One region of the Cytobacillus sp. T106 genome, then DNA from elsewhere that is predicted to be linked to it. Evidence: riboswitches for the same ligand, from Rfam matches in the RefSeq annotation. Region 1 holds a riboswitch; the other holds the start of a gene.

What was found. Region 1 has a riboswitch for glycine ahead of gcvT (glycine cleavage system aminomethyltransferase GcvT). Riboswitches for the same ligand answer to the same signal wherever they lie in the genome.
Region 2: it holds a riboswitch for glycine, as region 1 does, so the genes downstream of both, ABU165_RS21540 (amino acid permease) here and gcvT (glycine cleavage system aminomethyltransferase GcvT) in region 1, are expected to answer to the same signal.

Annotation. Positions count from the first base shown of each region.
Region 1 covers NZ_JBEUMK010000001.1:492,047-497,877, forward strand. Annotated here, with positions in the region: gene ABU165_RS02445 (YqzE family protein) at 13-207, shown strand; gene ABU165_RS02450 (YqhG family protein) at 502-1,296, opposite strand; gene ABU165_RS02455 (DEAD/DEAH box helicase) at 1,274-2,962, opposite strand; glycine riboswitch at 3,207-3,294, shown strand; glycine riboswitch at 3,298-3,374, shown strand; gene gcvT (glycine cleavage system aminomethyltransferase GcvT) at 3,492-4,598, shown strand; gene gcvPA (aminomethyl-transferring glycine dehydrogenase subunit GcvPA) at 4,613-5,831, shown strand, end outside.
Region 2 covers NZ_JBEUMK010000017.1:11,742-17,572, forward strand. Annotated here, with positions in the region: gene ABU165_RS21535 (MBL fold metallo-hydrolase) at 1-768, opposite strand, end outside; gene ABU165_RS21540 (amino acid permease) at 838-2,214, opposite strand; glycine riboswitch at 2,375-2,454, opposite strand; gene ABU165_RS21545 (alkaline phosphatase) at 2,612-4,270, opposite strand; gene ABU165_RS21550 (uracil-DNA glycosylase family protein) at 4,583-5,290, shown strand; gene ABU165_RS21555 (DinB family protein) at 5,357-5,831, shown strand, end outside.

The DNA of each region.
Region 1 (5,831 bases):
GAGGTGTGTCCGATGAAAACCAATGATTATGTGAAATATGTCACCCAGACTTTTGTGAAGTATATGGACCAGCCGAAGGATGAGCGGAAAAAACAGAAGGAAAGCCGCAAGGATGAAAAAGAGCCGTTCCTATTCAAATGGTTCGGAATCATCCCATATGCACTGCTGGCTGGGCTGAAAAAAGGTAAAGCGGCAAAACGGCAATAGAAAAAGGCGTTATGAGGAGCCTGGCCTGAGAAATAGGAGTGTATGGTCCAGTCCGGCGGCGGGGAGTATGATATGCCGGAAATAAAAAAAGAGAAGTGCGGGCCGGGCCTGCACTTCTCTTATTTTTTTCGGGAGATGAAGAAGTATATACTGGAAACTATCCAGGGGTGATGATAAGGAAGTACAGCCTTAAGATACTCCCTTATCTTGTACCAGCTTATGCTGCAGCAGGATAAGAGGAGCGGCGAATACCGGACAGGCATCGAAAATGTGTGAAAGCCATGCTGTTTCTGCCTAAACGGCCGTATCTGTCAGATAGAAAAGCCCGCCATTCACGATGCTGACATTGACTTTTGGCTCATATTGCTCCTGCAGGGCGGTTTTTTCATTTTCGTAGGTCTCGTTCCGTTCTTCCATATCTTCATAAAAATGTTCAAGCAGATCAAGATCCTTCTTCCATCGTTCCCTTGCCTCGTCAGCCCAGCCGTGCTCCTCTGAATCAATCTGCGACTTCAGGAATCCTTCGATCCTGCTGATGCCGCTCTTTGGCATGATCAGAGGCGACAATGTAAACGAATAGTCGGGGATCTTCGGTGTAAGCTGCAGCTGAAGCAGGCGGTCATGGAAGTTTTCAACCATTTGGCCATTGAGCAGCTGCAGACCGATCGATTTGAATACATCTCTTTTCCGGTCGCATTGATAAGAAATTTTTACATTCATGCAAAGCCACGGCCTTAAAGGCGTCTGCCTGCCCGGCGGGGAAGAATGCTGTTCGTACAGACGGATGTAGCCTGCAAGGCTCCGTGCTGATTGAAATATCTGATGCAGGCGCGGAGAACCGAAATGGATCGTTTCTCCCTTCAAGTCGGGAGGCGCAAGCTGCCGGTTAGTAATGAACGTCAGCTTCATCGGGTTCGGGATGCCTCCGGTTTTTTCAAGATAATGCCAGTAGAAAGGACGGTTCATCAGCTCTTTATCAAGCTCAATTGTCAGCTGGACTGTCATATAGCCGGGCCCCTCCTCAGTGATATCACAGCCGTTTGCGGTAAAATAGCGTGCCAGGAATTTACGTATTTCCTGCTGCTGCATGTGCGCCGCCCTCCTTCATTTCTTCAGCAAGCTGTATCATGCTATTCAAGTTCTCCATTTTGATTCTCATCTCTCCCTCTGAAGCCGATCTTCCAAAAATATCAGTCAGATGGTCCTCGATGCTTCCGAACTCAAGCTTGGCGAGGATATCATCAAGCTCCCCGATGACTTTTTCAAACAGATGAATCTTCTCATACAGCAATTTGAGAATATGTTCTTCAACAGTATCCTTGACTGCGAAATTATAAATCATCACATCTTTTTCCTGGCCCAAACGGTGGATCCTTCCGATTCTTTGTTCAAGGCGCATCGGATTCCATGGCAGGTCATAATTGATAATATGGTTGCAGAATTGGAGGTTGATCCCTTCACCTCCGGCCTCTGTCGCAATCAGGACCTGGACATTGTTCTTGAACAGCTCTCTCATCCAATCCTTCTTACCCCTTTTGAAACCGCCCCTGAAAGGGACAGAACTGATGCCGTGCTGCTTCAGGAACCATTGGAGGTAAAGCTGGGTCGCCCTGTATTCTGTGAAAACGATGACCTTATCGTCAATGCCTTTGATAAGCTCGAGCGCTTTTTCTGCTTTAGAATTTCTCTGAACCTTCTCCACTTTGCTGACCAGGAACTGAATCTGTTCCTGAAACATATCAGAAGGGGCCTCCTGCCTGGAAACCATATTGCGGAGCGTATAAAAGACTGCCTCCCGGCTGCTGCAGGCCTCGCGCTGCAGGGTCATGACGGAGAACTGGCTTGAATTGACCCAATCTCCTTCCCCTCTCAATTCTGTAACAGATTCGTACAGATCTCTTTCTTCCTTGGAAAATTCAATCGGGATGGTTTCTACATGCCGTTTTGTCCATTCAATCCCGGTATCAGCCCGCCTGTTCCGGATCATCACTTTATTGACCAGCTCTTTCAGGTGGGCATTGTCATCGAGCGAGCGTGAATCCTTCTTATATTTTTCATAAAAAGCTGTTTCATTACCCAGATGGCCAGGCTTCAAGAGAGAAACGAGGTTGAAAATCTCGCTTATCCTGTTCTGGATCGGTGTAGCAGTAAGGAGAAGGCAGAATTTCTTTTTCAGGCTCTGGACAAATTCATAGTTTTTCGTTTTGCTGTTTTTCAGCTTATGAGCTTCATCGATGATAATCAAATCATAATCAAGTGAAAAAATGATGTCGCGGTGCGGATTCCTTTTGGCTGTATCTATGGAAGATACCACCACATCGCACTGCTCCCACACATAAGCCTTGCGCTGGGCAACTGCCGGTATGTAGAATTTTGTGTTCAGCTCGATTTCCCACTGGGTGACAAGAGAGGCTGGAACCAGGATAAGGACTTTTTTCACGAGACCCCTAATCATATATTCTTTTAGTATCAGTCCCGCTTCAATTGTTTTTCCGAGCCCGACCTCATCGGCCAGTATCGCTTTTCCGTTCATATTCTCAACTACCTGCCTGGCAACTTCCAGCTGGTGGGGAAGCGGCGTCAGGTCCGGCAAGTGCCCCGGAGCCTGGAGGCCATTGAATTCGGGGATGATGGTATGCTGCTCGACCTCTGCAGCAAGTCTGTAAAGCTCCCAATTCCCCCAAGGTCCGTCATTGGATATTCTTGATAGAAACTCGGTTTGCCATGTAGAATCAAAATCGATCTGGACTGGCATGGTAAAACACTCCTTCGCTTGTAGTTAAGCCCCTCTTGGCAATGCCCCCGGGGAGTCCTGCGGGTAAAAAGAAGCGTCTCAAATTATATATTGCCCAATCTGAAATAGGATGGTAGGATGATAATAGCTTTGAATGTTTCGAAATTTGTCATTAAACAAATTTTGGCTCCGAACGGCCATCAGCAGCATGCTGCGGATTCTTCATTGAATAGTATGGCCATATTGGAAAAAATTATAAATGCGGATGAGAATAAGGGGAGAGACTGTGTATACAGCGCCGAAGGAGCAAGCATTCATGTGAATCTCTCAGGCAAAAGAACCCTTGTTGGACGCGGCTCTGGAGAGTGCTTCATTTAGGAAGCCACCAAAGGGGAAAACCGGTAAAGGTAAACTTTCAGGTGCCAGGACAGAGACCCTCGTTAGGAACGGGGGATTTCTCTGTCCTTTTTTCGTGCCCAAAACCTTCAGGCGTTCAAGCCTCATGGTTAGCAATCTTGTATTTATTATTTGGATCAAGGGGGACAAGTGAATGTCACAGCTAAAACGTACACCATTATATGAGGAATACCGGAAGCTTGGAGCAAAAACCATCGATTTTGGCGGCTGGGACCTGCCGGTGCAGTTCACTGGCATCAAAGATGAGCACGAAGCCGTAAGAACAAAAGCAGGCCTGTTTGATGTATCCCATATGGGAGAGATAGAAGTGAAAGGGCAAGCCAGCCAGGATTTTCTGCAAAAAATGATGACCAATGATATCTCCAAGCTCAAAAGCGGCGGTGCACAATATACCGCGATGTGCTATGAAAGCGGCGGCACTGTTGACGATTTGCTTGTGTATAAATTCGAGGATGATCACTATCTGCTGGTTGTCAATGCGGCAAACATAGAAAAGGATTATCAGTGGCTTGAAGATCATCTGATTGACGGCGCTGACATCAGGAATCTATCTGATCAGACTGCCCAGCTTGCTTTGCAGGGACCTGCAGCTGAAGGGATTCTCCAGAAGCTTGCAGGCGAAAAGGATCTAAGCGAAATTGGCTTTTTTAAATTCAGCAGTGACGTGGATCTGAATGGAAAGAAAGCGCTCGTTTCCCGCACCGGCTATACGGGCGAAGATGGATTCGAGATCTACTGCCATTCGGATGATGCCTCAAGCATCTGGAATGATATCCTTGAAGCCGGAAAAGAAGAAGGTGTGCTGCCTTGCGGGCTCGGCTGCCGCGACACCCTGAGGTTTGAAGCAAACCTTGCGCTGTACGGGCAGGAGCTGTCGCCAGACATTACCCCCCTTGAAGCCGGGATCGGTTTTGCTGTAAAGATTAATAAAGAAGCAGATTTCATCGGCAAGCCTGTCCTCAAGCAGCAAAAAGAAAATGGTGTGCCGAGAAAGCTGGTCGGGCTTGAAATGATTGACAGGGGAATCCCGCGCCACGGATATCCGGTGCTGGCGGATGGAGAGCAGGTCGGCGAAGTGACGACAGGCACACAATCACCGACCCTGAAGAAGAACATCGGCCTCGCCCTGATCAAGACCCAATATGCGGAGCTTGGCAATGAGGTAGAAGTTGAAATCCGTGGCAAACGGCTGAAAGCAGTTATAGCTGCCACACCTTTTTATAAAAGAGATAAGAAGTGACGGAGGGGAAAAACATGACGCATCGCTATCTGCCTATGACAGAAACAGACAAAAAGGAAATGCTTGAGAAGATCGGGGCAAGTTCGATTGATGAACTGTTCAGTGATATACCTGAAGCTGTCAGGTTTAAGGGAGAGTACAATATTAAACCGGCAAAGCCGGAAACGGCATTATTGAAGGAGCTTACCAAGCTGGCAGGAAAGAATGCCGACCTCAGGTCCAATTCATCCTTCCTCGGAGCCGGTGTCTATGATCATTATATGCCGGTGATTGTGGACCACGTCATTTCCCGCTCAGAATTCTATACGGCCTATACACCGTATCAGCCGGAGATTTCGCAGGGGGAGCTGCAGGCCATCTTTGAATTCCAGACGATGATCTGCGAACTGACTGGCATGGATGTAGCCAATTCTTCCATGTATGACGGCGGCACTGCCCTCGCTGAGGCAGCCATGCTTTCAGCTGGCCAGACGCGCCGCAAGAAAATCCTGATCTCCGAGGCTGTACATCCGGAATCGAAGGATGTTGTCAGAAGTTATGCAAAGGGGCAATATATTGAGGTTGTTGAAATTCCGCATAAGGACGGAATCACAGATATGGATGCGCTGAAAGAGCAGATGGACAGCGATACAGCTGCAGTCATTGTTCAATACCCTAACTTCTTCGGCCGCATAGAGCCGCTGAAAGAGCTTGAGGAAGTCATCCATGCCCAAAAATCCATGTTCGTTGTATCAAGCAATCCGCTTTCCTTGGGCGCATTAACGCCTCCAGGCAAGTTTGGCGCCGATATTGTGGCAGGGGATGCGCAGCCATTCGGGATCCCTACGGCATTCGGGGGACCTCATTGCGGTTATTTTGCCGTCACCTCCAAACTGATGAGAAAGGTGCCGGGCCGCCTTGTCGGGCAGACGATTGATGAAGAAGGCCGCCGCGGCTTCGTACTTACCCTTCAGGCAAGGGAACAGCATATCCGCCGTGATAAAGCGACTTCCAACATCTGCTCCAACCAGGCCTTGAATGCTCTTGCTGCATCTGTCGCCATGACAGCCCTTGGCAAAAAGGGAGTCAGGGATATTGCCGTCCAGAATATGCAGAAAGCCCGCTATGCCAGGGATCAGTTCAAGAAGGCCGGATTCGAGCTTGCCTTTGAAGGCCCGATCTTTAATGAATTTGTCGTAAAGCTGAATGCACCAGTCAAGGAGATCAATAAGAGCCTGCTCGATAAAGAAATCA
Region 2 (5,831 bases), on a different contig from region 1:
CTTGTCCTGATCGCCTTCGTACGCTGCCACTAAGTGGGACAGAGTCCGGAGCAGACTCGCCTCCGCCTGGTATTCTTCTTTTGTAATAGGCTTCCAGTGGGAGATGATATACGTATCCGCATTGAACATCTCAATTTTATCAAGCATGTCGAGTGTTGCCTTGGCCGTAAAACGCCAGGTTGGCGCATACATCTTCGGCGCAGTCGCATCGGCCAGAAAGGCGATCCTCTCTTCTTTTATATAAATAATGACCGAATCAGGGGCGTGGTCTCCGCCCACCTGCTTCAGGACGCAGGTGATGCCGCCAAGGTCGATCGTCATTTCATCCTTGAATGTTATGTCCGGCAGGCTGATCCGGATAGGCCGTTCCTGCTGCGGGAATTCTTCCTTGATCGCATCCGCACAGAACTGGATCTCAATTCCCTCCTCAACCCGCTCGTCCAGTGATCGGTCATCCCACTTAAATGGGACCAGTTTTTCCATCTCCACCCTTGTATCAACAGAGGCAATCGACGGGATATCCAGGGATTCAAGCCCAAAGATATGGTCCCAATGCCAATGGGTAATGGCTGCCACAGTTGGCTCCGGCCTACCCGCTTCTTTTAATTTTTCCAAAAATAGCTTTGCGTGTGCCGCAGAATTGCCGGCATCTATCATTAAGGTATGCTTATCCCCCGAGACAGCCATCAGGATCGGCCTGTCTGTCGGGCCGACAGGCGTTAAATATGAAATCCTGTCTGACCATAGAACCAATTCTTGCTCCATCATTCAATCTCCTTTGGCTGATTTCTATGCCCTTTCTTTATAGCATAATTCAGGGAGATAATCATGGCCATCTTAATGTACTCCTTTAACCGCAGGCACTTCTTCCTTCTTCTTCTTCCCTCTGTAAAAATAGACTACATACAGCAGAAGGAACCACACAGGCGTCAGCAGGAGCGCCGGCCTTGTTTCTTCGGCAATCAGCATGATCAGGAGGATCATCGCAAACAATGCGAGAACGAGATAATTCACTAATGGAGTGAACGGTGCCTTGAAAGCAGATTCCGCATGCAGCTCAGGGCGCGTTCTTTTATACTTCAGATGGCAGATCAGGATGACGCCCCATACCCAGATGAAGCAGATTGCGCTGATGGTGGTCACAATGGCAAACGCCTGTCCTGGCAAGAGCTTGCTTAAAAGAGCCCCCACTGATACGACCAGGGCAGACAGCCACAGAGCGTTGGCCGGTACATGCTGCTTATTCAGCCTGTTCAGACGTGCCGGTGCCTGATTGTTTTTGCTTAGGCTGAACAGAATCCGGCTCGTTGAGAACAGCCCGCTGTTGCAGGCAGATGCAGCTGAAGTCAGGACGACGAAATTGATGATTCCAGCTGCAACCGGGATCCCGATGAGGCTGAAGGTTTTCACAAAGGGACTTTCTGCTGCATTCAGGTCTGTCCATGGATTGATCGACAAAAGGACGATCAGGGCGCCTACATAGAAAAACAGGATGCGGAGCGGGATCTTATTGATGGCAGCCGGGATATTTTTCTGCGGGCTGCTCGTTTCCGCTGCCGAAACGCCAACGAGTTCCACGCCAACGAAGGCAAAGACTACCATCTGGAAGGAAAATAAGAATCCTGCCGCCCCGTTCGGGAATGCTCCGCCATGTTCCCAGAGATTGCTCAGCGAAACGGTTCCCGCATCGGTCTTAAATCCGGTGATCAGCAGGAAGATGCCGACTGCGATCAGCCCAAGGATCGTAATTACTTTTATTAGGGCAAACCAGAACTCCAGCTCCCCGAACAGCTTGACCGTCAGCAGGTTGAATCCGAGCAGGATAATCAAGGAGATGATGGCCGGCACCCATTGCGGGATGTCGAACCAGTATTGAACATAGACGCCGACTGCGATTACATCGGCCATCGCGGTCATGATCCAGCAGAACCAATAGGTCCAGCCTGTCACAAAAGCTGCCCGCGGCCCAAGATAATCTTCGGCGATATCTGTGAAAGATTGATAGCCCGCTTTTGATAAGAGCAGCTCCCCAAGTGCCCTCATGACAAAAAACAAGGCGGTTCCGACGAGCAGATATGCAAGGATGATGGACGGGCCGGCCTGCTGGATCGCTTTTCCGGACCCAAGGAACAACCCTGTCCCAATCGTGCCGCCAATCGCGATCAACTGTACATGCCGATTGGCTAAATCTCTTTTTAACTCCTGCTGTGCCATTCCTGATTCCTCCTCTTAAAATGGGGTCTGACCCCTTAGATGTGAACTATTGAACACAAAGTTTTACTGCAATAAAAAAAGAGACTGGGGAATCCCCAATCTCCTGATCATCAGAATAACGAATATAAAGGCAAGTCATAAAGCATGCCAAATGTATATCCAATACTCTTCTGTCCTTTTGCCTGAGATGGTGAACCCTTCGGCGCCGCGGAAACCCGCGGTCTCTCCAGAAGCTGCTCCTGCCACAGCACGACCCATGGCATTCATAGCTTGGTATGAAATTATACAGCAATATTTTTTATATAATAGTAGCGTACGGGTCGTTTGTCAACCGTTCCGTTTTCCTTCTCTAACAAAAAGAAAAAGGCGCCTCCCCGGGGAAGCACCTCTTGTACCATTATTTAGACAGATTCAAAGCCTTTTCGGAAACATAGAAATCTTTTCCGTTAAAGACCGTGACGCCATCGAGTTTTTTCGTGACAATCCTGTTGTTCTGTACGATATGAGCGATATTTTTGTTCACAGGCAGTTCGATCTTTGTCTTGCTTTTTTCTGCGATAAAGACCGGGTTGTTCGCATCTGTTACATCAATGCGGGTCTTGTAGCCTTTTTTCTCAAACGACTCTTTCGCATTGACGAACAGCTTGTCTGTAACGGATTTCAGGTTGAAGCCCATATGCTTTGCCATTGCTTTAGCAATATCAGTGTTATCGATCAATCCAAAAGGCCTTGATGGTCCATATGCGTACAAGAATACATCCTCGCCGGTATGCCCGCCAGTCGAGAAGCCGATATTCGCGCGGTTTGCGAGCATTTTGGCCATATCAGACTGCAGGTTTGCGGACGCCTTCAATTTATCGAGTTCTTCTTTTGTCAGATTATCCAATCCGTACAGGCCGGCCACTTTTTCCATGTTTGAGCGGTCTGCTTTCAGTTGGCTTAAAGCCCCTTCAAGTGTCATGGACGCTTTTTTCAGCGGGTCGATATAAGCTGATACAGGAATTTCCGGGTAATTGCTGTTTGTGTTGACGTTCCCCATTGTGATTCCGCTGTTTCCGTGGTCACTGACTGCGATGACCATTGTGTTGCCGTCTTTTTTCGCAAAATCGAGTGCTTCTTTCACTGCATCATCAAATGCCAGTACATCACTAAGAATTCCGACGGTGTCATTGGCATGCGCTGCCCAGTCCACCTTGCTTCCTTCAACAAACAGGAAGAAGCCTTCTTTGTTCTTGTCCAGCGTTGTGATCGCTTTTTTCGTCATATCAGCCAGAGAAGGCTGGCTGCTCTTTGCAGCCTTTCGGTCAAAGTCATAGGCCATTGCGGAAGGCGCAAATGAGCCCCAGATTTTATTTGATTTCGATTTTAGGAGGGCTTCCTTTGTCTCGACAAACTGGTAGCCGTTTTGGCTGATCACATTCAATAGATTCTCGCCATCAACGCGGGCATTCTTGGTTGTTCCTGGTGCCAGAGATTCTTTGCCTCCGCCAAGGACTACATCAATGCCCTGGTATACCTGCTGCTCGGCAATGTCCTGATAATTGCTGCGGTGCGCCGCATGTGATGAAAATCCTGCAGGCGTTGCATGCTGAATTTCAGATGTGGAAATGATTCCTGTCGACTTTCCAGCCAGCTTTGCCCCCTCGAGCACATTGGCCACCGGTCTGTGGGCATCCTTCTCGCTGACTGGAGAGACACCCGGTGTATTCACCAGTGCAGGCAGAAGCCCGATTACCTTGTCATTGCTTTTATTGCCTGTCGCTAAAGCCGTTGCAGCAGGTGCAGAATCCGTGATTGCCGATTCTGCGGAATGGGTGCGCACCCCCCCGATGAGGATCTCATCCATCGCCAGATTCCCGCCTTTGTACCATCTCGCCAGGTTAGTGGCCCCTGCGCTTGTCCCGTCCATGACCATCATAATGACATTGGCAGGCTCTTTCTTCTTGTTGTCCTTTGCCTCAGCCAGGTGATTGTTTACAGCAAATCCCAGAGAAGAAAACGCAACAGCCGCAGCCACAGAAATCCCGGCAACCTTATTCCTCAAATGATTCTTCATTTCAAATCCCCCTTTAATTGATAGTTTCTAATTATCAGCATAATGAGGATGTATTAATTTTCTTGTGATATTCTGTTAAGTGATTGTAAATTGCAGGAAACAGGATATATGGCATGTTTTATCCTTTGTTAAAAGTAAGATTTTATTAGGATATTCTGCTCAAGTTCCGAGCTGAAGTGAGCAGTGCCTAATGATTTCCTCATAACTCCTTTTAGAATATGCTCCTTGCAAGCAGGATAATTAACCAACCCTTCATCTGCCCCTAATTTGTGGTAAAGTCATCCATATATGATAAAAAAGAAAGGGAATATGATGATAAACAAACAGCTTTATAACTTATACGAAAAATATTATAAAGGCATGCTCTCTTCTCTTGAAGGAAACAATCTCAGCAACCCTCTTCTTCTGAAAATAAACGATGAGGAACAATATCAAAAAGCCGACTTAAAAGTAATGTTCTTGGGCCAGGAAACGAATACATGGGAAGGCAGCCTGGGCTCTAAATCCATAGAGGAGCTGCTGGGGACCTACTCCAGGTTTTTTGGCGAGGGGAAGTGCTTCCGCTATGGAGGGCCTTTTTGGAACACGGTAAAAGATTATACCGGGGATATAAAAGAAGCTTACCCGGACAAGCGTGTTGAGATAGTCTGGAATAATCTTATCAAGCTAGGAAAGGAAAACAGCAAAGGCGCTCCCAAGAAGAGTCTGGTAGCTATTCAAAAGGAAGCATTCCCTGTGATCAGGGAAGAATTGGAGATCCTGAAGCCTGACGTGGTTCTATTTTTCACAGGACCGCGATATGACCAATACCTGAAAGCCGAGTGGCCGAATTTGACCTATCATCCACTCGCTCATGAACCTGCTGGAAAACTAGCAAGGTTAAAGGAAGGATCTTTGCATCCCCAGGCTTTTCGCACCTATCATCCTAATTATCTTTACAGGGCAGGCAAACCGTTTTACAACTCTGTAAAAAAGTCCATCATCAGCAGCATTTCAATTACACCAAAAGTATTTCCTTGAAAAAACAGGTAAATCTCTTCAGACAGGGAATATATTGGTGAAGAATTGAAGCAAGGAGGAATGAAGATGTTTCAGACATTGGATGGTTTTTTAAAGCTATGGAACTATGAAGTACATACAACACAGAAGGTCCTCGACCAGCTGACAGATGAATCCCTGTCCCAGGAGGTCACAGCCCAGAACTGGACACTGGGAAGGATTGCCTGGCATACGGCAACAGCAATCGGTGTAATGGCCTCTCAAACCGGCCTGGCTTTTGAGGCACCCGCCAAAGACTATCCGGTCCCCCAATCAGCCAAATTCATTTCTGATATCTACCAAAAAGCGAGCAGCGCTCTCGCTCATGCAGTCAAGGAGCAGTGGACAGATAAAACTCTCAGCGAAGAAAAAGACTTCTTCGGCCAAAGAATGTCAAACGGCCAGCTGTTATTCTTCATCATCCAGCACCAAATTCACCATCGCGGGCAAATGACCATCCTTATGCGCCAGGCCGGGTTAACGGTTCCCGGTGTTTATGGCCCAGCCAAAGAGGAATGGGCCA